Regions from separate parts of the Bradyrhizobium sp. Leo114 genome, predicted to be linked through region 2. Evidence: riboswitches for the same ligand, from Rfam matches in the RefSeq annotation. Region 2 holds a riboswitch; each other region holds the start of a gene.
What was found. A riboswitch is a leader RNA that binds a small molecule or an ion and turns the genes downstream of it on or off. The one in region 2 is predicted to bind cobalamin.
Positions count from the first base shown of each region.

Region 1: linked by a shared signal. The riboswitch ahead of ACZIRK_RS23250 (TonB-dependent receptor plug domain-containing protein) and the one ahead of ACZIRK_RS08755 (ribonucleoside-diphosphate reductase subunit alpha) in region 2 are both predicted to bind cobalamin.
Region 3: linked by a shared signal. The riboswitch ahead of ACZIRK_RS42780 (DUF1636 family protein) and the one ahead of ACZIRK_RS08755 (ribonucleoside-diphosphate reductase subunit alpha) in region 2 are both predicted to bind cobalamin.

Region 1 is NZ_JBUYEN020000019.1:59,157-66,596, forward strand. Features, by position in the region: gene ACZIRK_RS23225 (sensor histidine kinase) at 188-1,396, shown strand; gene ACZIRK_RS23230 (response regulator) at 1,468-2,088, shown strand; gene ACZIRK_RS23235 (response regulator transcription factor) at 2,282-2,917, shown strand; gene ACZIRK_RS23240 (DUF3551 domain-containing protein) at 2,973-3,221, opposite strand; gene ACZIRK_RS23245 (hypothetical protein) at 3,480-4,007, opposite strand; cobalamin riboswitch at 4,241-4,441, shown strand; gene ACZIRK_RS23250 (TonB-dependent receptor plug domain-containing protein) at 4,692-6,539, shown strand; gene cobD (threonine-phosphate decarboxylase CobD) at 6,571-7,440, opposite strand, start outside.
Region 2 is NZ_JBUYEN020000005.1:247,284-254,723, forward strand. Features, by position in the region: gene ftsH (ATP-dependent zinc metalloprotease FtsH) at 1-1,070, shown strand, start outside; gene ACZIRK_RS08745 (hypothetical protein) at 1,207-1,515, opposite strand; gene metE (5-methyltetrahydropteroyltriglutamate--homocysteine S-methyltransferase) at 1,566-3,896, opposite strand; cobalamin riboswitch at 4,004-4,204, opposite strand; cobalamin riboswitch at 4,337-4,555, shown strand; gene ACZIRK_RS08755 (ribonucleoside-diphosphate reductase subunit alpha) at 4,670-7,440, shown strand, end outside.
Region 3 is NZ_JBUYEN020000087.1:8,949-16,388, forward strand. Features, by position in the region: gene ACZIRK_RS42750 (bifunctional cobalt-precorrin-7 (C(5))-methyltransferase/cobalt-precorrin-6B (C(15))-methyltransferase) at 1-1,050, opposite strand, end outside; gene ACZIRK_RS42755 (cobalt-precorrin-6A reductase) at 1,049-1,795, shown strand; gene cobJ (precorrin-3B C(17)-methyltransferase) at 1,771-2,505, opposite strand; gene ACZIRK_RS42765 (precorrin-2 C(20)-methyltransferase) at 2,502-3,233, opposite strand; gene ACZIRK_RS42770 (precorrin-8X methylmutase) at 3,236-3,865, opposite strand; gene cobG (precorrin-3B synthase) at 3,865-5,028, opposite strand; gene ACZIRK_RS42780 (DUF1636 family protein) at 5,126-5,497, opposite strand; cobalamin riboswitch at 5,592-5,808, opposite strand; gene ACZIRK_RS42785 (hypothetical protein) at 5,926-6,126, opposite strand; partial or broken gene ACZIRK_RS42790 (CobD/CbiB family cobalamin biosynthesis protein) at 6,179-6,474, opposite strand; gene ACZIRK_RS42795 (hypothetical protein) at 6,496-6,678, opposite strand.

The sequences.
Region 1 (7,440 bases), on a different contig from region 2:
CATTCGCCGCCGTCCCACTCGCGACTGGTGCAGCGCAAGAATTCGCAAGTTCCAATCCAAAGATTGCTCCACGTCAATGGCGCTTTGCTACCTGACGGTGTATGGTGCGGACTGGGTATCCGATCGGGTCAGGGAGATTGGTCGAGGCAAGGGCGGCTCTCAGCATCGAGAGCCGCGTGGAAGGCGAATGCGTACCGTGAAGCAACATAATGCTCCTACGTGCGGATCGGATCGAACCAATGCACAGGGATGGCCAGGCATTGGCGCAGCAAGCGCGAGCGATCGGCTGTACTGGAAACTAGCCTCCGACCTTCTCTTTGTGGTGCGCCCTTCATGTGAAGGGCGCTTTGTTTATGAAGATATAAACCCGGCGTTCGAATCTCTTGTTGGGATCGCGTCGGAAGACATCCGGGGGATGGCCGTTTGCGACTGCATGGGGAAGCAGGATGCCAGGTCCGTTCACGAGGCGCTTGATGCTTGTCGCGCCGGAGGTGCCGAGGTTCGGATCCGGCATCGGCTCGCGCTCGGGGGATCCCCACGAACTGTCGAGACAATCGTTGCCCCAATCTGCGGTCCCATGACCGGCTGCATTGCCACCTTTATCGGTAGCCATCGGATCATGGACGGAGCGTCCTCCCACGACCTTGCAGCCATCTCGGACGGTCGTGCAAGCATGGGCGCCACGCTGGTTTCCATTCAGGAAGACATGCAGCAGCGCATTGCCTCCGACCTCCACGATTCGACCTGCCAGCATTTGATCGCCGCAAGCCTCGGGCTCATGCGGATGCGGAACAGCTTGAGTGAGCCGACCAATGCCGAGCGGCTTTGCGACGATATCGATGCGTCGATCGATCAGGCAATCAAGGAAATTCGGGCCTTTGCCTACCTGCTGCACCCGCAAAATCTGACGGTTGCCGGGCTGAAGGCAGCAATCGAGAGATATGCGGAAGGGTTCGCGGCGCGCACATCGTTGAGAGTCGATGCCAGCATCTCGCCCGAGATCGATCGCGTACCTTACGACACGCAGCGCTCCCTGCTGCGGGTGGTCCAGGAGGCGCTGACGAATGTCTTTCGTCATGCAAGAGCAACGAGAGTCGAGATCGCGATCGAGACGACCGATGACCATTTCCGGCTGAGGGTCAGCGATAATGGGCGCGGCATGCCGCTCGACCAGGCACTCGGCGGCGCGATGGCAGGGCCGCCCGGCGTCGGAATTCCCGCAATGAAGGTGAGACTGCAGCAGATCGGAGGTACCCTCGAAATCCGCTCCGAGCCGGGACCGGGGCAGCCCGGCACGACATTATCCGCGGTGTTCCCGCGCGGTCCGGCGACCGAAAAATCGCCGCCGGCCAAGGGCCGCCCCCGCCATCATGGTCCGCGCAAACGGGTTCACTGATCGTACAGCCGAACTCGCGTCACTGGTGCCGGTCGAGCCTGCGACGCAACACGAGTGGGAGCTAACCCGCCATGAAGCGCTTTCTTATCGCCGACGATCATGAAGCGGTGCGGTCGGGACTACGCGCGGTTCTGGAGCAACGTGCCGACTGGGAAGTCGTTGCTGAGGCGAACGACGGCAGCAAGGCCCTTGCCGAGGCGATCGCAAACCAACCCCATGTCGCAATCGTCGATTTCTCCATGCCGCGCATGACGGGAGTGGAGGTCGCGCGGCGGATCAGGGAGTATCGCCTGCCAACCGAAGTATTGATCTTCACGGTCCACAATTCCAGCCTGCTGGCCCAGGAGGCATTCGAGGCAGGCGCCCGGGCATTCGTATTGAAATCGGATGCCAACAGGCTGTTGTTGGCGGCGGTTGAGTCGCTTCTGGCGCATAAACCATTTTGCACCGAGAGCTGTTCGCCTGAATCGAACGAGGTCTCGACCGGAGATCGGGACAGGCTCTCGCCGCGGGAGCGATTGGTCGTCAAGCTGATTGCGGAGGGCTACAGCAACAAAGGCATTGGCGCCATCCTGAACCTCAGCGTCAAAACCGCCGAAGCGCACCGGGCGGCCGCGATGCGCAAGCTGGATATCCACTCGACGGCGGATCTGGTCCGCTACGCGGTTCGCGCCCGCCTGCTGGAAGCATGACACGCCAAAGCATGATCCGGCGCTTGATGTTCCGGCTTGTTCTGCCATGAGCCCGGGAGGCTAAGCTGACCTCAGTATATTTCCCGCGAAATCCGAGGGTTTTGCGGGATAACTGCCGGAAAGCCAATCGGTATGATTCTGACCTCGCTGTCGGCTATCGCTATCGACCGTTCCAGCGCAAGGGAACGACGCCATGAAACGCATCCTGATTGCGGATGATCATGAAGTCGTACGTTCCGGGCTTCGCGCGATCGTTGAAACGCGCTCCAATTGGATTGTAACTGCAGAAGCTCCCGACGGTGAGCAGGCGATCGCATTGGCGTTGGAAACGAGACCGGACGTCATCATCGCCGACTATTCCATGCCCCTCGTAAACGGACTGGAAGTCAGCCGCCGCATCAAGACGCTTCGTCTGCGTTCGGAAGTGTTGATCCTCACCATGCATGAAAGTGAGGAGATTTTGACCGAGGCTCTTCTGACCGGGGTACGTGGCTTCCTGCTCAAATCGGACGCCAGGAAGCATCTCATTTCAGCAATCGAAGCTCTGCTCGACGGCCGACCTTACTTTACCAGCGTCGTGTTGGAGAAATTGCTGACCGACTACCAGCTCAACAAACAGAACAAGTCCAGTGCGCTCCTCACATCGCGGGAGCAGAACGTCGTGCAGTTGATTGCAGAGGGGCATACCAACAAGGCCATCAGTTCCATCTTGAAGCTTAGCGTGAAGACTGTCGAAACCCATCGGGCGTCCGCCATGCGCAAGCTTGGCATGTCATCCACAGCCGAGCTGGTTCGCTATGCGATTCGCAAGAAGCTGGTTGCGCCCTGAGGCGCAGACAATTCGAGCGGCAGTCGTCGCGCCGGGTTACGCAGCGAGTATTGGATCATTGGCTGGAGTTCACACGGCCCCGCCGGTGATATCGCCCGAATGCCACGCGCGGATTGACGGCGCATATGGCCCCTCGCCCCGACGCCGCGGCCATACATGCCGCCCGCGTGCGGAAGGAGCAATCTCCCGGAATCCCAGTGGTTCGAGATTGCAGGCAATAGGGATAGTCCCGTGCCGTAGCGGGACCAGCTTCGGCAATCCAGATCAAGCCGGCCGCAGATAAGAGTGCCATCAGGTAGCGCATGAGATCACCTCGCTCATTGAGGATATCTCCATAGTGCCGAAGGAGGACGCGCCTGAAAATACATGATTCCCCGGGGGCGAGCTTGACAAGATTCCCTAGAGCGCGCCGATCACGATCGCGCCACCGAATTCTGAAGCCACGACGCGGGTGTCGAGAACAGGCATTACGGGTCCAGACCTTCCGTAGGATGGGTGGAGTCCCATGCTTTTCAAAGATCTCGATGGCAGCGAAGCTGTCACCAACTCGATCAGCGCAGATTCACGCCCCTCGTGCATCGCGGATTGCCTGGGCGACTTTCGTCGCCTGCGACACCCGTCCGATTCGCGCGCCCGTGACGATCTTTTTTCGGCGCGTGCTCAAGCGCGGCACCATGCCTTCGTTGGCGGTCGATCCGGCGGAGGGATAGGGAATGAAGTCCGCGGCCCGACGCAGCGCGAGAGCCTTTCGAGCCGCTTCGACATTGGCGGTGCGAGCTGCCAAATTGTGAAGACGCCTGAGCTCGCTGTTCACCCGCTTCAGTGCCGCGGCAAAGACCTGCTTGCGTTGTGATGGACGATCGGCAGTTCCGGGGAAGTTCGCGCCGCGAGGCTGGCCTTTCCCGCGCGTCTCTCGCCGCTTTTGTCGGCCGAGCGTTCGCTCCTTGTCGCGCATCTTGCGCAAGCGGGATCGCATGTCCGCAAGATCAGCCGGCTCGACGTCATAGATGGCGGGATGATGCGTGAGGCGGATCGTCTCGTATTCGTCGTGACTGAGGAGGCTGCGTTCGAGTTTGCATGGGACCGACATTTCCTGTTCCTCCGTTGAATCTGTCGATGCTCACATGAACGGTATCATCCAAGTTTAGCGACGCGTGTGGGTGGCATGTGATGCTCGCATAAGGCTGTAGGATTTGCCATCTGCCGTCCCTTCGCCTGTCAGCAACTTTCTGTGTTCGTCATTCAGGTCGCCGCTATCAGCGATCCGCAAAAATGCTGTTGGGTTCTGATCGTTATCGATTTGAGTTTTGCTCCGCCTTGTGCTTCTTTGCACGCGTCATCGGTGCCCTTTGTAGGGTGAAACGGGAACGCGGTGCGGGAATCTTCCCCAATGCCGCGGCTGCCCCCGCAACTGTAAGCGGACTATTTGCGATCCGGATGCCACTGGGCCTGCCAAGCAGGTTTGGGAAGGCGGATCGCGAGACGACCGCAAGCCAGGAGACCGGCCGTTGACGGGTATCAACTCGTTCGACGGTGGGTCGGCGGAAGGGCATTAATGAACTTGCGGCGTTTTCTTGCCGGGTGTGCGGCCGTTGCTGCGTGCGGTCACACTGGCGCCATGGCCCAATCGGGTCCCGAACAGCTTCCTGCTGTTGTCATCAATCCGGAGGTCCGGTCCAAGCCGGCCCCGAGGAATAGGCAAAGGTCTTCAACGACCCATCCTGCGCGCCCGGCGCCCGGTAACGAGGCGCCGGCCGCGACTCCCGAAGTGGTCGTGACTCCCGACCGTACACTGGAGCCGGCGAGCCGGACCGGAAGCTCGGTCAGCGTGGTCACGCACGAAATGCTCGCGACCAGCAATCCGACCTCGCTCGTCGATGCGCTGCGGACCGTGCCGGGACTCGATATCACCGAAAGCGGCGGACCAGGCGCGACGACCAATGTGCGCTTGCGCGGCGCCAATACCGGCCAGGCGCTGGTCATGATCGATGGCATCAGGGTCAACGATCCGACCGCCGCCAGCGGCGACTTCGATTTCGCGATGTTCGCCCCGGGCGCGATCCAGCGGATCGAGGTGCTGAAAGGACCGCAGAGCGCGCTCTACGGATCTGACGCGATCGGCGGCGTCGTCAACATCATCACCAAGAAGGGCACCGGTCCGGCACAACTCGACGTCAGCACCGAGGGCGGAAGCTACGGCACGGCGAGCACCAGCGCAGCGCTGACCGGAACCTCTGGGCCGTGGTCCTACGCGTTCACGGGAAGCGGGCAGCACAGCAACGGCTTTTCACGCTACGGCTATCGCATCCCCGCGCTCGAAGCCAAGTATGGCCCGCTCGAGCGCGATGGCTTCGACCGCGTCGGCGGTTCGGCACGCGTCGGCTACGATTCCGGCGAAGGCGTACGCCTGGAGACGGGCATGCTGGCCTCATTCACGCGGTCCGCCTATGATCAGGCCTCCGGAACGTTCCCGGACACGCCGTCGAGCGCGACGCGCCTGCTCGAACAGGTCTGGGGACGTGCGTCGTTCGACACGTTCGGCGGCATTCTCACCCATAGCGTGAGCGCATTTGAGACGCATATCGACCGCTCGTTCGACGACGTCACCTACAAGATCAACAAGCTGCCGCAGAACACGACATCCATCCTCTCCAATTTCGTCGGCGACAGCACGGGCCTGGAATATCAGGGCAACCTGAAGGTCGGCCCGCTGGGATCGCTCATCGTCGGATCCCGTGTGCAGCATGAAACGGCGAGCACCTCCACCACCAACCTATTGCCGATTCCTGGAGCGTCGACGCCACAGCTCGCAGGCACGCAAGACACCAATTCAGTGTTTGCGCTCTGGCAACTGCCGATCGGCGAGCGGCTCAACATCACGATGGGCGGCCGGGTTGACGACGTCGTCGATGTGGCACGGTTCGAGACATGGCGAACCACCGCGGCTTACACGATCGCCGAGACCGGCACCAAGCTGCATGCGAGCGCCGGGACAGGCGCCAAGGCCCCGACGCTCTATCAGCTCTATGCGCCGACCTATGGCAATTCCGCGCTCAGTCCCGAGGAGAGCTTCGGCTACGATGCCGGCATCGACCAAAGCCTGTTCGGAGGCCGCGTTGTGGTTTCGCTGACAGGCTTCGGCAACAGGTTCAGCAACCTGATCGACTTTGTGACCGATCCGGCGCACCCGCTCGGGCACTACGTCAACGTCTCGCGTGCCGAAACCGACGGACTGGAACTAGGGGTCAACGTCGATATCCTGCCGGGCTACCTGAAATTCAACGCCGCCTATACCTATCTGCAGGCTAAGGATCTCTCGACCGGCCTGACGCTGGCGCGCCGGCCGGAAAACCTGGCGAGATTCTCGTTCCCGATCACACCGATCGAGGGCTGGCTGATCGAGCCACGCGTGCTCGCGGTATCCACGCGCTACAGCGGTTCAAACGAGACGCTACCACTCGCCCCTTACGTCCGCGTCGACCTCTACACCGAATACAAGATCGATGAGACCTGGAAGGTGTACTTGCGCGGCGAGAACATTTTCAATGAGCACTATCAGGAAGTGTACAACTATGGCACGACCGGACCTGCGGCTTACGCCGGGTTCAGTGCCCACTGGTGAAGCGGATGTGATGATGCGCGCGCGGGGTGCGCTATTTGACCGAACCAAGCGCGCTGGCCAGGCGATCGAGACCATCGTCCGACGCAAGGCCAAATCGCAGCCATTCGCGTGCGCCGTTAAAGCTCCGGCACCAGATGTGGCGTCGGGCCAATTCGGTGTGCAACGTCGGGGCATCGGGATGGGAGGCAAGGCGAAAGAGCGTCGTCCCTCGGACGAACTGAAGGCCCGCCGCTGTCAGGACCTGATCCAGCTTGCTCGACTGCCGAGCGAGCTTCGCACGCATCGCATCAGCCCAGGATCGATCCCGCAGAGCGGCCGTGCCCACGCAAAGCGCCGGCCCGGAGACCGACCATGGACCCAGCGCCGCGGAGATACGTTCGACGATGTCGCGTCGGCCGATCACGAAGCCAAGGCGAAGTCCGGCGAGCCCATAGAATTTGCCGAAGGAGCGCAGTACGAGAATGGGGAGATCGGCGCTCATCGCGGCAGCACTGATGCCGGGATCGACATCGGCAAAGGCCTCATCGATAACCAGCCAGCCTCCGCGACGATCGAGCCGTTCGGCAACCTGCCGAAGCGCCCTGCGGTCCGCGATACGTCCATCCGGATTGTTGGGGTTGACGACGACAGCGTGAATGGCGCGGTCAGGCAGCGCGGAGAGATCATTCAATGCAATAATCTCTCGGCCTCCGCTGCTCCACGCAGCCGAATGCTCGCCATAGGTCGGAGTGACGATCGCGACCGCTCCGGGCCCGGCGAGATGCGGAATCCATTGAATGAGGGTCTGCGTGCCGGCGGCGGCTGCGATGCCTGCATCGTCGGGTACGCCGTAAGCTTCGCGTGCGGCGGCGAGGAGGTCCTGTTCGTCGGCCCGCGATGGCAGGCGCGTCCACGCACTGCC
Region 2 (7,440 bases):
AGATGGACGGCTTCGAGGCCAATGAGGGCGTGATCCTGATCGCCGCCACCAACCGGCCCGACGTGCTCGATCCGGCGCTGCTGCGGCCCGGCCGCTTCGACCGTCAGGTCGTGGTGCCGAACCCTGACGTCGTCGGCCGCGAGCAGATCCTGAAGGTTCACGTCCGCAAGGTGCCGCTGGCGCCCGATATCAACCTGAAGACCATCGCACGCGGCACCCCGGGCTTTTCGGGTGCCGACTTGATGAACCTCGTCAACGAGGCCGCGCTGACCGCCGCCCGCCGTAACAAGCGGATGGTGACGCAGGCCGAGTTCGAAGAGGCCAAGGACAAGGTGATGATGGGCGCGGAGCGCAAGTCGCTCGTTATGACCGAGGAAGAGAAGCTTCTGACCGCCTATCACGAAGGCGGCCACGCGATCGTCGGCCTCAACGTCGTCGCCACCGACCCGATCCACAAGGCGACCATCATTCCGCGCGGCCGTGCACTCGGCATGGTCATGCAATTGCCGGAGCGCGACAAACTGTCGATGTCGCTGGAGCAGATGACCTCGCGTCTCGCGATCATGATGGGCGGACGCGTCGCGGAAGAACTGGTGTTCGGCCGCGAGAAGGTCACCTCGGGCGCGGCCTCCGACATCGAGCAGGCGACACGTCTGGCGCGCATGATGGTGACCCGCTGGGGCCTGTCGGAACAGCTCGGCACCGTCTCCTATGGCGAGAACCAGGATGAAGTGTTCCTGGGCATGTCGGTGTCGCGCACCCAGAACGCCTCGGAGGCGACAGTCCAGAAGATCGACTCCGAGATCAAGCGCCTGGTCGAGGAAGGCTACAACGAGGCGACGCGAATCCTCACCGAGAAGCGCGCCGATCTCGAAGCACTGGCGAAAGGCCTGCTCGAGTTCGAGACGCTGACCGGCGACGAGATCGTTGATCTCTTGAAGGGTAAGAAGCCGAACCGCGAGTCCGTGCTCGAGCCGACCACGCCACGTGCCTCCGCCGTGCCGCCTGCCGGCAAGTCGCGTCCGCGCCCGGATCCGGACCCCGGCCTGGAGCCGCAGCCGCAGGCGTAAGCGCGATCAGAGAGCAAGACGTACAGAAGCCCGGCCTAGTGCCGGGCTTTTGCCTTGGCGATTGCTCCACATTCCATCGTCGTCCCGGGCTTGCGTGCCGCGGCGAAGCCCCTTGGGCGTAGCCGGGGCCCGGGACTCATTCCACAGGCGGCTGTCGTGGCGCGAGCAAGCCGTCGTAGCGGAGCACACTGTAAACGCCTGTGGTTATGGGTCCTTCTTCGCAATGATGTTGCAACCGCCTGCATATCGTCATGCGGTCCTGCGTGCCGAGATGCCGGTCCAACATCTGCTCCGGTGTCTCGACGACCTCAATCCTCTCGCCATCGCCACCGACGAAGGCGAGTACGGTGCGCTCGCCGTCGCGCCACATGCTGCCGACGAGCGCGATATTGATGTGAATGGGCTGCTCCGTCTCGAACCTTGTGCATTGAATCCAGAAGCGCATGGCGTTCTCCTCTTCGAGCCGCCGCAGGATAAGAGACGGGGCGGCGCTGTCTAGCCAAGCGACCGCAATTCGCGGGCGGCGGCGACCATGTTGGCGAGCGCCGGGCGCACCTCTTCCCACTTGCGGGTCTTCAAGCCGCAGTCGGGATTGATCCAGAGCTGCGTGTCGGAGAGCCGCTCTCTTGCGAGCTTGAGGAGGTCGGTGATCTCGCCAATGTCAGGCACGCGCGGTGAATGGATATCGTAGACGCCGGGACCGATTTCGTTCGGGTAGCGGTAGTTCCGGAAGGCGTCGAGCAATTCCATTTTCGAGCGCGAGGTCTCGATCGAAATGACATCGGCGTCCATCTCCGCGATGGCGTCGATGATGTCGTTGAACTCGGAGTAGCACATGTGGGTGTGGATCTGGGTCTCGTCCTGCACGCCGGAGGAACAGATGCGGAAACTATCGACCGCCCAATCGAGATAGGTCTTCCATTCCGACCCGCGCAGCGGCAGGCCTTCCCGCAGTGCCGCTTCGTCGATCTGGATCATGCCTGCACCGGCCGCCTGCAGATCGCGCACCTCGTCGCGGATCGCGAGCGCGATCTGTCGGCACACGTCGCTGCGCGGCAGGTCGTCGCGGACGAACGACCAGTTCAGGATGGTCACGGGGCCGGTCAACATCGCCTTCACCGGCTTTGCCGTCAGTGACTGCGCGAATTGCCACCATTCGACCGTCATCGCCTGTGGTCGTGAGACGTCGCCGTAGAGGATCGGCGGCCGGACGCAGCGCGAGCCATAGGACTGCACCCAGCCGAGCTCGGTGAAGGCGAAGCCGGAAAGCTGCTCGCCAAAATACTGCACCATGTCGTTGCGCTCGAACTCGCCATGGACCAGGACGTCGAGCCCGATATTCTCCTGCCAACGGATGGCGCGCGCAGTCTGATGCTGCAGATAGGTCTTGTATGCGGTATCGCTGAGTGCACCATTGGCATGTGCGGCGCGTGCGTTTCTGACATCGGTTGTCTGCGGGAAGGAGCCGATGGTCGTGGTCGGGAAGCGTGGCAGATTGAACCGCTCGCGCTGCACCTCGGCACGCTCGGCGAACCGGCTGGCACGATGGCGCATGCCGCCATCGATGGCGGCGAGACGCTGGGCAACCTTGGCATCGTGAATCCGCGGTGAGGTCTTGCGCGCGGCCGCGGCGGCATCGGACGCTCGGATCGCTTCGGACGCAGGGGCCCGGCCACTTCCAAGCGCCGCGCCCAGCGCGGCAAGCTCTTCGAGCTTCTGCACCGAGAATGAAAGCCAGGTCTTCACCTCGGGATCGAGCTTGGTTTCCAGGGCGAGATCGATGGGTACATGAAGCAGCGAGCAGGATGGCGCGATCTGAATGCGCTCCTTGCCGAGCTTTGCGACGACGGGCCCAAGCTGATCGAGGATCCGGCTCAGATCTGCGCGCCAGACGTTGCGGCCGTCGATCACGCCGAGCGACAGCACCCGTTCTTTCGGAACGTCGATGAGATCGCCGAGCTGCTGGGGCGCGCGCACGAGATCGAGATGCAGGCCGGCGACCGGAAGATCAAACGCGACCGCACGATTGCCGCCGAGCCCGCCGAAATAGGTCGCCAGCATGATCCTGATGTCCGGCACCGCTTTGGCGATTTCGGAATAGGCGCGCCGTAGGGCTTGCTGAGCGGCGGCGTCCAGATCAAGCACGAGACAGGGCTCGTCGATCTGTACCCATTCCGCACCGCGGGCAGCGAGTTCGCGCAATAGTTCGATATAGACCGGCAGGAGCCTGTCGAGCAGCGACAGCGTGGCGAAATGCGGTTCCTTGGACTTGGCCAGTTTCAGGAACGTGACTGGGCCGACCAGCACGGGGCGGGTCTGATAACCCAGCGCCTTCGCCTCCTCATACTCTTCGATCGGCTTGCGTGATGAGAGTGCAAAATACTGGTTCTTGCGAAGCTCCGGCACCATGTAGTGATAGTTGGTGTCGAACCATTTCGTCATTTCGAGCGCCGCCACGCCATGTGCGTGATGGGCATGTCCGCAGGCCTCGTCATGCGCGTCGGCCTTGGCGCCACGCGCCATCGCGAAGTAGGTCGCAAGCGGCACCGCGCCGCCGGTCCAGCCATAGCTTTCTGGGATAGCGCCGACCATTGCGCAGGTGTCGAGCACCTGATCGTAGAACGAGAAATCGTTCGACGGGATCACGGTGATACCGAGTTTCTTTTGCCGCGCCCAATTGGCCGCGCGCAGCCCGACGCCGGTTTCGATCAGCGTCTTTTCGTCTGATGCGCCGGACCAGAAGCGTTCCAGCGCGAATTTCAGTTCACGCCGCGGACCGATCCGCGGCGTGCCGAGGGACGCAACAACAAGTGAAGTGGAAGACATTGGCTTAACCCCATGAGTTGGGGGCAAAGGCCGTAGTGACACGTCTGGATTCCCTGCGCGAGGTGCGCACGGAATCGCAACCGCACCACCGGGACACCCCGCCCGAGGACGTGTATGTTGTCGAGGCAGGTCTCCTGGCTCGCGGGTCGTTGCTGTGGTCCGGCCTTCCCGAAGCTTTGCAGGCTTCAGTGGCAATTGTGGACCGCGGCTCGCCGCTTACAGTTGCGGGGGCAGCTCCGGCTTTACACCGGCTTCCCTCTTAGCTCCGGAAAAGATCTCTCCGAAGAACCACGACGCGTTCACTTACCGGCAAGATCGCGCGAACGTCAACTCGGCTGACATCACGTGCGCGTGGAGCCGGTTGTTCACAGCGCCAACGGCATGGACCGGAATTTTTGCGCTTCGCCCATACGTGCCATTGACAGCATTCTCCAAATCGCACCAGATGTAGCTGTCACGGTCCATCATGACGCAAGGAATGGTGGCTAAGAGGGAAGCTGGTGATCGCGCGTTTCTCGCGAGAATCCAGCGCTGCCCCCGCAACTGTAAGCAGTGAGTTGCTCCCGATTTTAGACGTCACTGATGCGGCATCGCATTGGGAAGACGGGGAGTGACGCCGACCTGCGAGCCAGGAGACCTGCCGTGACAGCAAATAACGTCCACGGGCGGGGTGTCCCGGCGGCCGCTTGCAGGCTCATGCCGGTACGCCGCCGGCATCATCACGCAGCGTCGCCTCTGGCATCCGGCCCCAGCAACATCACGGGGTCTGCAAGATGTCACTCTCTCTCGATCGCGAAACCACCGCGTCACCTCTCATCCACCTGCGCCCCGAATCAATCGCGGCGCCGGAAGCACGGCTGCCGATGCAGGTGATCCGCCGCAATGGCACGGTGTCGCAATTCGATGCCGGGAAGATCTCGGTGGCGATGACCAAGGCCTTCCTTGCGGTCGAGGGGAATACGGCGGCTGCGTCGCGCCGCGTGCACGAAGCGGTCGAGGAATTGACCGCCGAAGTCGTCGGCGCGCTGTCGCGCCGGATGAGCGAAGGCCGCACCTTTCATATCGAGGACATCCAGGACCAGGTTGAACTGGCATTGATGCGCAGCGGCCATCACAAGGTGGCGCGCGCCTATGTGCTCTATCGCGAGGAGCGGGCGCGGCAGCGCGCCGAACAGCAGGCAACTAAATCCGCAACGGCATCGAGCGGGCCAATCGTCCACGTCACGCTCGCGGACGGCAGCAAGGTGCCGCTCGACCATGCGCGGCTGGCGATGATCGTCGGCGAGGCCTGCGCCGGGCTCGACGGTGTCGACGCTGCGCCTGTCGTCGCGGAAATCCAGCGCAATCTCTATGACGGCATCAGCCAGGAGGAACTCGCGCTCGCCAGCGTGATGGCAGCGCGTACGCTGGTCGAGCAGGAGCCGAACTACGCCTATGTCAGCGCGCGCCTCTTGCTCGACAAGCTCCGCACTGAAGTGCTGTCCTTCGTGCAGGGCGCGCCAACGACAGCGTCGCAGGCGGACATGGCGGTGCGCTATGGCGAATATTTTCCGGCCTGTATCAAGACCGGCATCAGGGCCGAATTGCTCGATCCCGAACTCGGCCGCTTCGACCTGAACAAGCTGGCCGCGGCACTGAAGCCGGAGCGCGATCTTGCGTTCCAGTTCTTAGGGCTGCAGACGCTTTATGATCGCTATTTCCTGCATGTCCGCGGCCACCGGATTGAATTGCCGCAAGCGTTCTTCATGCGCGTCGCCATGGGGCTTGCACTGCGCGAGATCGATCGGGAGGCGCGCGCGATCGAGTTCTACAATCTCCTGTCCTCCTTCGACTTCATGGCGTCGACGCCGACGCTCTTCAATTCCGGCACGCTGCGGCCGCAATTGTCGTCCTGCTTCCTCACCACCGTTCCTGACGATCTCGACGGCATCTTCAAGTCGATCAAGGACAATGCGCTGCTCGCCAAGTATTCCGGCGGCCTCGGCAATGACTGGACGCGGGTGCGCGGGCTGGGCGCCCATATCAAGGGCACCAATGGCGAGAGCCAGGGCGTCGTGCCGTTCCTTAAAGTCGCCGACGACACCGCGATTGCCGTCAACCAGGGCGGAAAACGCAAGGGCGCGGTCTGTGCCTATATCGAGACCTGGCATATCGACGTCGAAGAATTCCTCGACCTGCGCAAGAACACCGGCGACGACCGCCGCCGCACCCACGACATGAATACCGCCAACTGGGTGCCTGATCTCTTCATGCAGCGCGTCGAGGCCGACGGCGAATGGACGCTGTTCTCGCCGGACGAGACGCCCGATCTGCACGATCTCTACGGCAAGGCCTTTGCCGAGCGTTACGCTTTCTACGAAGACAAGGCCGCGCGCGCCGAGATGCGGGTATCCAAGAAGATCCGTGCCGTCGATCTCTGGCGCAAGATGCTGACCATGCTGTTCGAGACCGGACATCCCTGGATCACCTTCAAGGACCCCTGCAATTTGCGTTCGCCGCAGCGCCACGCCGGCGTGATCCATTCCTCCAATCTCTGCACCGAGATCACGCTCAACACTTCGGATGAGGAGACTGCGGTCTGCAATCTCGGCTCGATCAACCTGCTCAATCACGTCGGCGAGCGCGGGCTCGATACGGCCAGGCTGAAGCGGACGGTCGCGACCGCGATGCGGATGCTCGACAATGTCATCGACATCAATTTCTACACCATTCCCGAGGCGCGGCGCTCGAACCTGCGGCATCGGCCGGTCGGCTTCGGGTTGATGGGATTGCAGGATGCGCTGCACGTGCTGCGGATCCCGCTTGCGTCCGACGCGGCTGTCGCCTTCGCCGATACCAGCATGGAGGCGATCGCTTATCACGCGATCTCGGCTTCCGTCGATCTCGCCGCCGAGCGCGGTCGTTACCCGTCGTTCGAGGGATCGCTGTGGAGCCGGGGCATCCTGCCGATCGATTCGATCGAGCTGCTGGCGGAAGCGCGCGGTGACGTCGCGATGGACCGCTCGCGCACATTGGACTGGGACGGCCTGCGCGAGCGCGTCAAGACGGTCGGCATGCGCAACTCCAATGTGATGGCGATCGCGCCGACGGCGACCATCTCCAACATCTGCGGCGTGGCGCAGTCGATCGAGCCCGCCTACCAGAACCTCTATGTCAAATCCAACATGTCCGGCGATTTCACCGTCGTGAACGCCTTCCTGGTCCGCGACCTCAAGGCGCGCGGCTTGTGGGACGAGGTGATGGTCAGTGATCTCAAATATTTCGATGGCAGCTTAGGTGCGATCGACCGTATCTCTGATGATCTCAAGGCGCTCTATGCGACCGCGTTCGAGATCGACAGCGCCTGGCTGATCGAGGCGGCGGCGCGGCGGCAGAAATGGATCGACCAGTCGCAGTCGCTCAACCTCTATATCGCCAACCCCTCCGGCAAGAAACTCGATGCGCTGTATCGCCTGGCCTGGCAGCGCGGCCTGAAGACGACCTATTATTTGCGCTCGCGCAGCGCCACTCATGTCGAGAAGTCGACGCTGAAGGGCACCGACGG
Region 3 (7,440 bases), on a different contig from region 2:
CGCTTCCGTCTCGAGCGTTATGGCGTGCGCGACCAGCCGCGTACCCGGGACAACGCGCGACCAGACGGCATCGAACATCGCGCTGTCGAGACCTCCGCCGAGGAACACAGCATCCGGCGTTTCAAGTGCAGCGAGAGCGTCGGGAGCAGTCCCGCCAATGACGGTGACCCGGTGCGACAGCCCGAAACTCGCTGCATTGCGGCGGATGTTCGCGGCGCGGTCATCGCGCGCCTCGACGGCCACCGCGATCCCGCCGCACAGCGCCCATTCGATCGAGATCGAGCCAGAGCCTGCGCCGATATCCCACAACCGTTCGCCCAGTCGCGGCGCCAGCGCCGAAAGAGCGAGCGCACGCACCGGCCGCTTCGTCATCTGGCCATCATGCGCGAAGAGATCGTCCGGCAGCCCCGAACTGCGGGTGATGCCTTGTGCTCCGCTGGCCTTCAGCGCAACCGCGACCGGGCCATCGGCCAAATCACCGGCATAGCTGTCTGCGCGATGCTGCATGATCTTCTCACGTGGGCCGCCCAGCGCGGCGAGGGTCCAGAACGACGATGCGTCCCACCCCTGCTCTGTCAACCATCTCGCAAGGTCACCAGCCGCCCTGGCATCGCGCACCAGGCAAATGATCTGTGCGCCGCGCGCGAGATGCGGCACGAGCCGTTCGAACGGCGCGGCGTGCAGTCCGAGACAGATGACGGACTCAAGACGCCAGCCGAGCCGCGCTGCGGCGAGCGAGAATGTCGAAGGCGCGGAATGCGCGATCCACTCGCCTGCCTCGAGCTTCTCCGCAAGACTGCCGCCGACGCCATGCCAGAACGGGTCGCCCGAGGCGAGCACCGCCGTCGGGCGGCCGCGGCAGCTCAGCACAGCGTCGGCATCGAACGGCACTGGCCAGGGCCGGGTGCGTTCGGTTATGCCTGCGAGCGCAAGATGGCGCTCGCCACCAAAGACGGTTTCGGCTTCAAAAAGCGCCTTTCGGCTTGCCTCGGAGAGGCCGGCAAGGCCATCCTCGCCGATACCGATGATGGTCAGCCAGGGATCAGCCATGACGCGCGCCCTCATTCTGGGCGGAACGACTGAGGCCAATTTGCTCGCTGCAGCAATTGCGCGGGCGGGCCTCGAAGCGATCTACTCCTATGGCGGACGCACCCGCAACCCCGCCGACCAGCCACTGCCCACCCGCGTCGGTGGATTCGGCGGCGCGAACGGACTTGCCGACTATATTCGCCGCGAAGCCATTACGCATGTCGTTGATGCAACCCATCCGTTTGCGGCCGAAATGAGCCGCAACGCGGCTGCCGCGTGCGCGGCAAGCGGAACGCCTCTGATCGCGATCGAGCGTGTGCCTTGGGCCAAGGCGACTGACGATAACTGGATCGAGGTTGCGGATGTCGCGTCCGCCGTCGCCGCCTTGCCGGAAAATCGGGCGCGCGTCTTTCTTGCCATCGGCCGGCAACACATCGCGCCGTTCGGCGCGAAGCCGCAGCATGCCTACACCTTGCGATTCGTCGACCCGCCCGAGGGCGCACTGCCATTCGATGCCGACGTCATCGTGTCGCGCGGGCCATTCACTCTTCAAAGTGAGCTGGAGATGATGCGCACGCGCGGCATCGAATGGATTGTCGCCCGCAATTCCGGGGGCGAAGGCGCGCGCGCAAAAATCGACGCTGCGCGTGCGCTCGGCCTTCCCGTGATCATGATCTCGCGGCCGCCTCTGCCTGAGCGGACGCGGATGGAAAGCGTGGCCGAGGTGATGCAATGGCTCGGTCATCGGGCGTGCCTCGGCGCATAGACCCAGCGGCCAACGCGTCGCGTCGCCGAATTGCCGATGATCACGAGCGTACGCATGTCGGCCATCTCGGGCAACGCCTCGCTCAATTTGATCATTTCAATCCGCTCATCGGGTGTGCTGACCGCGCGCGCGAATATCACGAGACGGTCGCCGCACCCGGCCTCCTTCAACACTGAGAGCGCGCGTCCAAATCCCTCCAGCCGGCTCGCCGAGCGCGGATTGTACATCGCGATGGCAAAATCAGCTTCGGCCGCAAGCCGCAGCCGTTTCTCGATCACCGCCCACGATTTCAGATTGTCGGAGAGATTAATGGCACAGAAATCGTGTCCGAGCGGCGCGCCGGCGCGCGCGGCCGCCGCCAGCATTGCGGTCACGCCAGGGAGCACCCGGATCGGAAGCCCCTGGTATTGCGGCGTCTCTTCGAGCGCTTCGAACACGGCAGAAGCCATCGCAAAGATGCCGGAATCGCCAGAGGATACCAGCACCACGTTGCGTCCCTCTGATGCCAGCCGCAAAGCGTGGGCTGCGCGTTGCAACTCCATGCGATTGTCCGACGGATGGAACGTGAGCCCTTCGCGCGGCGCTACGCGCGCGACATAGGGCGCATAGCCCAGAATGTCGGTCGCGGTAGCTAGCGCGGCCGTCACCTCCGGCGTGACCAGCGCCTCATCGCCCGGCCCAAGTCCCGCGATCGTCAGCGATCCCGTCATGCGATGTTGTCCGCGCGCCATCCCGTTCCATGCACGAGCACGATTGCAAAATAGGGGCAATCGGTTTCCTCGACATCGACCAGCCGCGCGACACGCTCGCCCGGCATGGTGCCGCGCTCGACCAGCCAGGCATCATTGAGACGACCGGCGGAGGCGAGCGCACGGCGCACCTTTTGGAGGTTGCGCCCGGTCTTCATGACGACGAGCGCGTCCGAATTGCGCATCCGCCGTTCGAGTTCATCCTCCGCCATTGTGCCCATCAAGACGGTCGTCACGTCATCGCCCAACGCAATCGGCTGACCGACCACATTCCAGCAGCCGGCCATGCCCGGAATGCCCGCGATCACCTCGATCTCGACGCGGCCTCGCAGGCCCGCGTGCAAATGCATGAAGGAGCCATAGAAGTAGGGATCGCCTTCGCAGAGCACGACGACATCGACCGCGAGCGCAAGCCGCGCCAGACGCTCCGCCCATTCTTCATAGAAGCCGGCGAGCACGCGAAGGTAATCCGGACTGTCGAAGGAGAGCTCGGTGGTGACCGGATATTCCATCGGATATTCGGAGACATTGGCGGCCAGCATGCCTTCGACAATGCGGCGGGCCTGACCGGGACGCCCTTTCTTGCGGAAATAGGCGACGTGCCTGGCTGCGCGCACCTCGCGGTCCGCGCGCACGCTCATCAAGTCCGGATTGCCTGGCCCGAGGCCGCAGCAAATGATGCGCCCCATCGCTATTCGCTCCGGCTCGCGAGCGCGTTCACGGCGGCGACGGTGATCGCCGAGCCGCCGAGGCGTCCTTCAATTGTCAGGGCGGGCGCCGGCGGATCGGCCATCAGCGCGGCCTTGGATTCAGCCGCGCCGACGAAGCCGACCGGACAGCCAATGATTGCAGCCGGCCTCGGGCAATCGCGATCCTCCAGCATGTTGAGGAGGTGAAACAGCGCGGTGGGCGCGTTGCCGATCGCGACAAGGGCGCCATCGAGGTGCGGTCGCCACAGTTCCAGTGCCGCGGCCGAACGGGTATCGCGCATGGATTGTGCCAGTACGTGAACGGCGGGGTCGCCGAGCGTGCAGACGATGGCATTGACCGCCGGCAACCGCGCGCGTGTAATCCCCTCGGACACCATACGCGTGTCGCAAAGTACGGGCGCGCCGGCCTGCAGCGCATCCCGCGCCGCCGCCACCATGCCGGGCGTGAAACGGATATGGGCCTCGAGCCCTACCATGCCGGCGGCATGGATCATGCGCACGACCACCTGTTCTTCATCGGGCGTGAAGCGCGTCAAGTCCGCCTCGGCGCGGATGGTGGCAAAGGACTGTCGATAGATCGCTGCACCGTCGGTTTCATAAATGTGCGGCATCAGCGTCCTCCCGCCAGCATGGAGGGATTTTCGATGATGACGCCGTGGCTCAAGCCACGCATAACTGGCGCGGCGCGCGGCGAGCCGTCGCGGATGAGATCGAATCCGGCGCTGGTCGCAACCAGCGTGATCGCGGTCGCCCCGGAATGCGCGCAGCCCTTGGCGCAGCCCGAAACGTGGAGGCGCGCGTCCGCGGCGATGTGCGGCGCAAGCGCGGCAGCCAGCGTGCGGGTATCGGCAAGAGCCTCGCGGCAGCGCGGCGCGCCGCTGCAAGCGATGACGCGAAGCGCTGGGTCATCGGCCTCGGTGATGAGGTCCGCACCGCGCGGCATCGTGCGTGCTCCCTCAGCAAGAATCATCCGCCACGGTGTCATACGCAACCCTTGCGCATCTGCGGCAATAAGCCGAAGCGCCGAATGGGGCAGTTGCCCGAATGCGACGCCGACCATCGCACCCAGCGGACAAAGACCGGGACGAGGCACAGCGATCGTCGGTGCGGGCTCGGTCCTACCGAGCAGTGCATCCGGCAATCTCGCGCCGGCCATGATGTGGGCGGCCATGCGCCCTCGCCTGCCGCTGGTGCCGCCTGAGGTAATGAACCATTCGGCAAGCGCGACTGCAACGCTCACAGCGTCGCCGCGCGTAACGGAGCGACCAAACTCAGCGCCATCGGCGCGCACCAAAAGGCCGCCCGCGCGGCCACGCTCGATCCGAATGTCCGCGGATGCGCCAGCAAGCACCCGTTCCTTGCCGTCATCGACAGCGAAGCCAAATTTGGTCGGAAGAGCTAGCCCACTGCCGGCAAGGGCCTGCTCCAGTTCGGCTGCGAGCGAACGCGTGTCATCGCCTATGCCCCAGAACGGTGTCACCAGGATGTTGCGATGCGACTCGGCCTCCGGATCATGGTCAAGCAGCTTCAATTGGGCGAGACCGTCGAGCAGAGACAAGTGTCCCTGATCACTCACGCCTCTGATCTGGAAGTTGGCCCGGCTGGTCAAGTCGATCAAGCCGTTGCCGTAACACTCTGCCAGATCAGCCAGCCCTGCCGCCTGTGCCGCATCGAGCCTTCCGCCATAGGGGCGCACGCGGACCACGAGCCCGTCGCCTGACTGCATCGGCCGCAACGCGCCAGGGCACCAGCCCTTGATAGCGACCGTACTCATGACGCCTCGCGCGGCGCAGCCGCGATCGAATTTCGGCGCGTCTTCCAGAGTGATGCCAAGCCAGTGACGACCGTGACAGGGACTTTTGCGAGCGTGTTCATTCCGCGGCTTCTGGCAGGGCGGCGATAGGTGGAATGCGAGCGAGCGATTGTTTGCGGAAGATCTCCGGCCGGCTGCGCCATGGCACGATGCCATCGGGTGCCGCCGCGTAAGCTGACGCGCCGGCAATCACGTCGTGCGCGTTGCCATCGGACAAGCGACCGTAGACATAGGACCACCGTCCCGGCGCGCTGAGCGCGACCGAGCAGCCCTGGTTACAGGCGGACAGGCATTCGACGGGAACGACGACGCCGTCAGGCACGCCCGCGTCGAGAATAGCGGCATGCAGGCGCGCACCGGGCGTAATCTCGCCTTCCCCGAGCGTCTGGCCCGGGCGGCATGTGATGCAAACGTGAAGAGTGACGATCATCGCCCCTTCCTGAATTGACGGCGGGAAGCGATGAGGTGCACGAACCGTCCTTGAGGAGGCTTCGCTTTCCCCGTCGCGGAACACCCCGTCCGCCGGTCTCAACGTTGCGCTGGCAGGTCTCCCGGCTTGCGGAGCAGGGTCTTTCCCTTCGATCCCCGCCTTCCCGATCCCCAGGGGATCAGTGGCTTCGGGCATCTCTCCGGTCACGGTCGCGGGGGCGGCTGCTTTTCAGGCCAAGCCGTTTGGCTCGAGCCCTATCGCATTCCCTCTTCGCCTGTCGCAGAACAGGCACCAACGCGGGCCGACCATTTGCTCTGGGCCGCAACTTGTCAAGCCAAAGGGACCACGCCGGATGATGTCCGAACCAGATGCCGCCGAGGACGGGGACATCGTCGCGCCCGAGGGCTCCACCGACGCCCGCCACGCCATCAAAATGGCGAAAAAGGAGATGGTCCGCGAAAGATCAGGGCGACCAAGGACGGCGAAGAGGGACTGATCGGGCGCAGGTGATAAGCCAGGGCTAGCTCGGTAAAGCTTTCGTCGATCACTAGACGGCCGACACGCGGCAGGATCGAAAGAAGTTCACTCTGATCATGATGCTTTCCGTCGGGATCGTTCGGGTTGACCACGATCGCGAGCTCAGCCCTCGCGAGCGCCTCGAGTTCCCGCCGCGATGGTCTCGTGATACGCTCGCGGACCGCTGAGCCGCTCGCCGAGCGCTCCAGCTATGGCGGCTTCGAGCCAGCCGGCATTAATCGAGCGGCGCCGGTTCGCATCGCGCATCATGCATGACCACCCTGCGAAGACCGGGGCGCGCAGCACGAAGAGAACAGCGGTCAGGCGAGCTGGAATGAAGTTTGCCACATCATCGATGCGCGCGCCGCAGCCCAACCAAGAGCTTCGTGTCGCGGCGTATGATGGCCGATCATAGAGTCCAGTGCGTTGATCGCCTTGTAGCCGGCAATGCCAGGTACCCCACCCCGACCAAGCCGGGATTTCTACTTCAGCAAATATGCGCCTGCGAATTGTTCGGCCATCACCGCACGTTCTTCTTCAGTTTGACCCAAATGCGACATCGACCCGTGATGGTCCTTCGCATCCAGCGTATGATGGTCATTTCGATTTAGCACCTCCTCCATCCCTGCCGGATCAGGCTGCGTTGTCTCGTCGAGGATCGGCATGGGCATTTCGGTGGCAGGGCCTGGCGCGGCGAACGCTAAACTAGTCACAACCGATAGCGGAATGCCGAGTTGCACTCGGGGGAAGCTCCCTTCGAGGGCGTGATCGCGGCCTCGTGGGAGGGCCGCTACAGGTCACCTCCGCGGCCGAAGTCTCTCCGCGAAATCATGAAGCAAAAGGAAAGCAATGAGCGCGATTGACCACTGGTGAGTCGTGCGACATACGGATCTTTCTTTACAGGCGTCTCTGGTTGCTCAAATATCTTCTGCGGTGGGTCAGATATCCCCCTCCACATCTGTCACAGATAGGGAGGCTCTTCTATGATCCTATTCAGGATAGTCTTCGCAGTAAGCGCTATCTTGCTAACCAGGGATGCATTTGCGGAGCCAGGGAATCTGGATCGGGACAGCCCCATTTCGCTTTGGGTCGCCAGCAGACTGCACCGATCTGGGAATGACATACGTGAGGAGTGATTCAAAAGGGGACGGTGACAAATGCTGGACTGGAACGAAAGTGTATTGTTCAGGTTATCCCGCCCCTGAAGTTGCATTCATCGGTTATGATGCTTGTGACGGTTTTCAATGTCATCGAACGATGTGCGGTAGCAATCCCAGTCCGGGTCGGAGGGTAATCGCAAGTGAGTCTTGGTACTTCTGTCCTGCCTGCGGCAGTGCAAATATTAGAAGGATCTTGAGATTGAACAAAGTTCCTAACGCACAGATTGCGGGTGCTTGTCCGTGGCGATATTTCTAGGTTCGTGATCA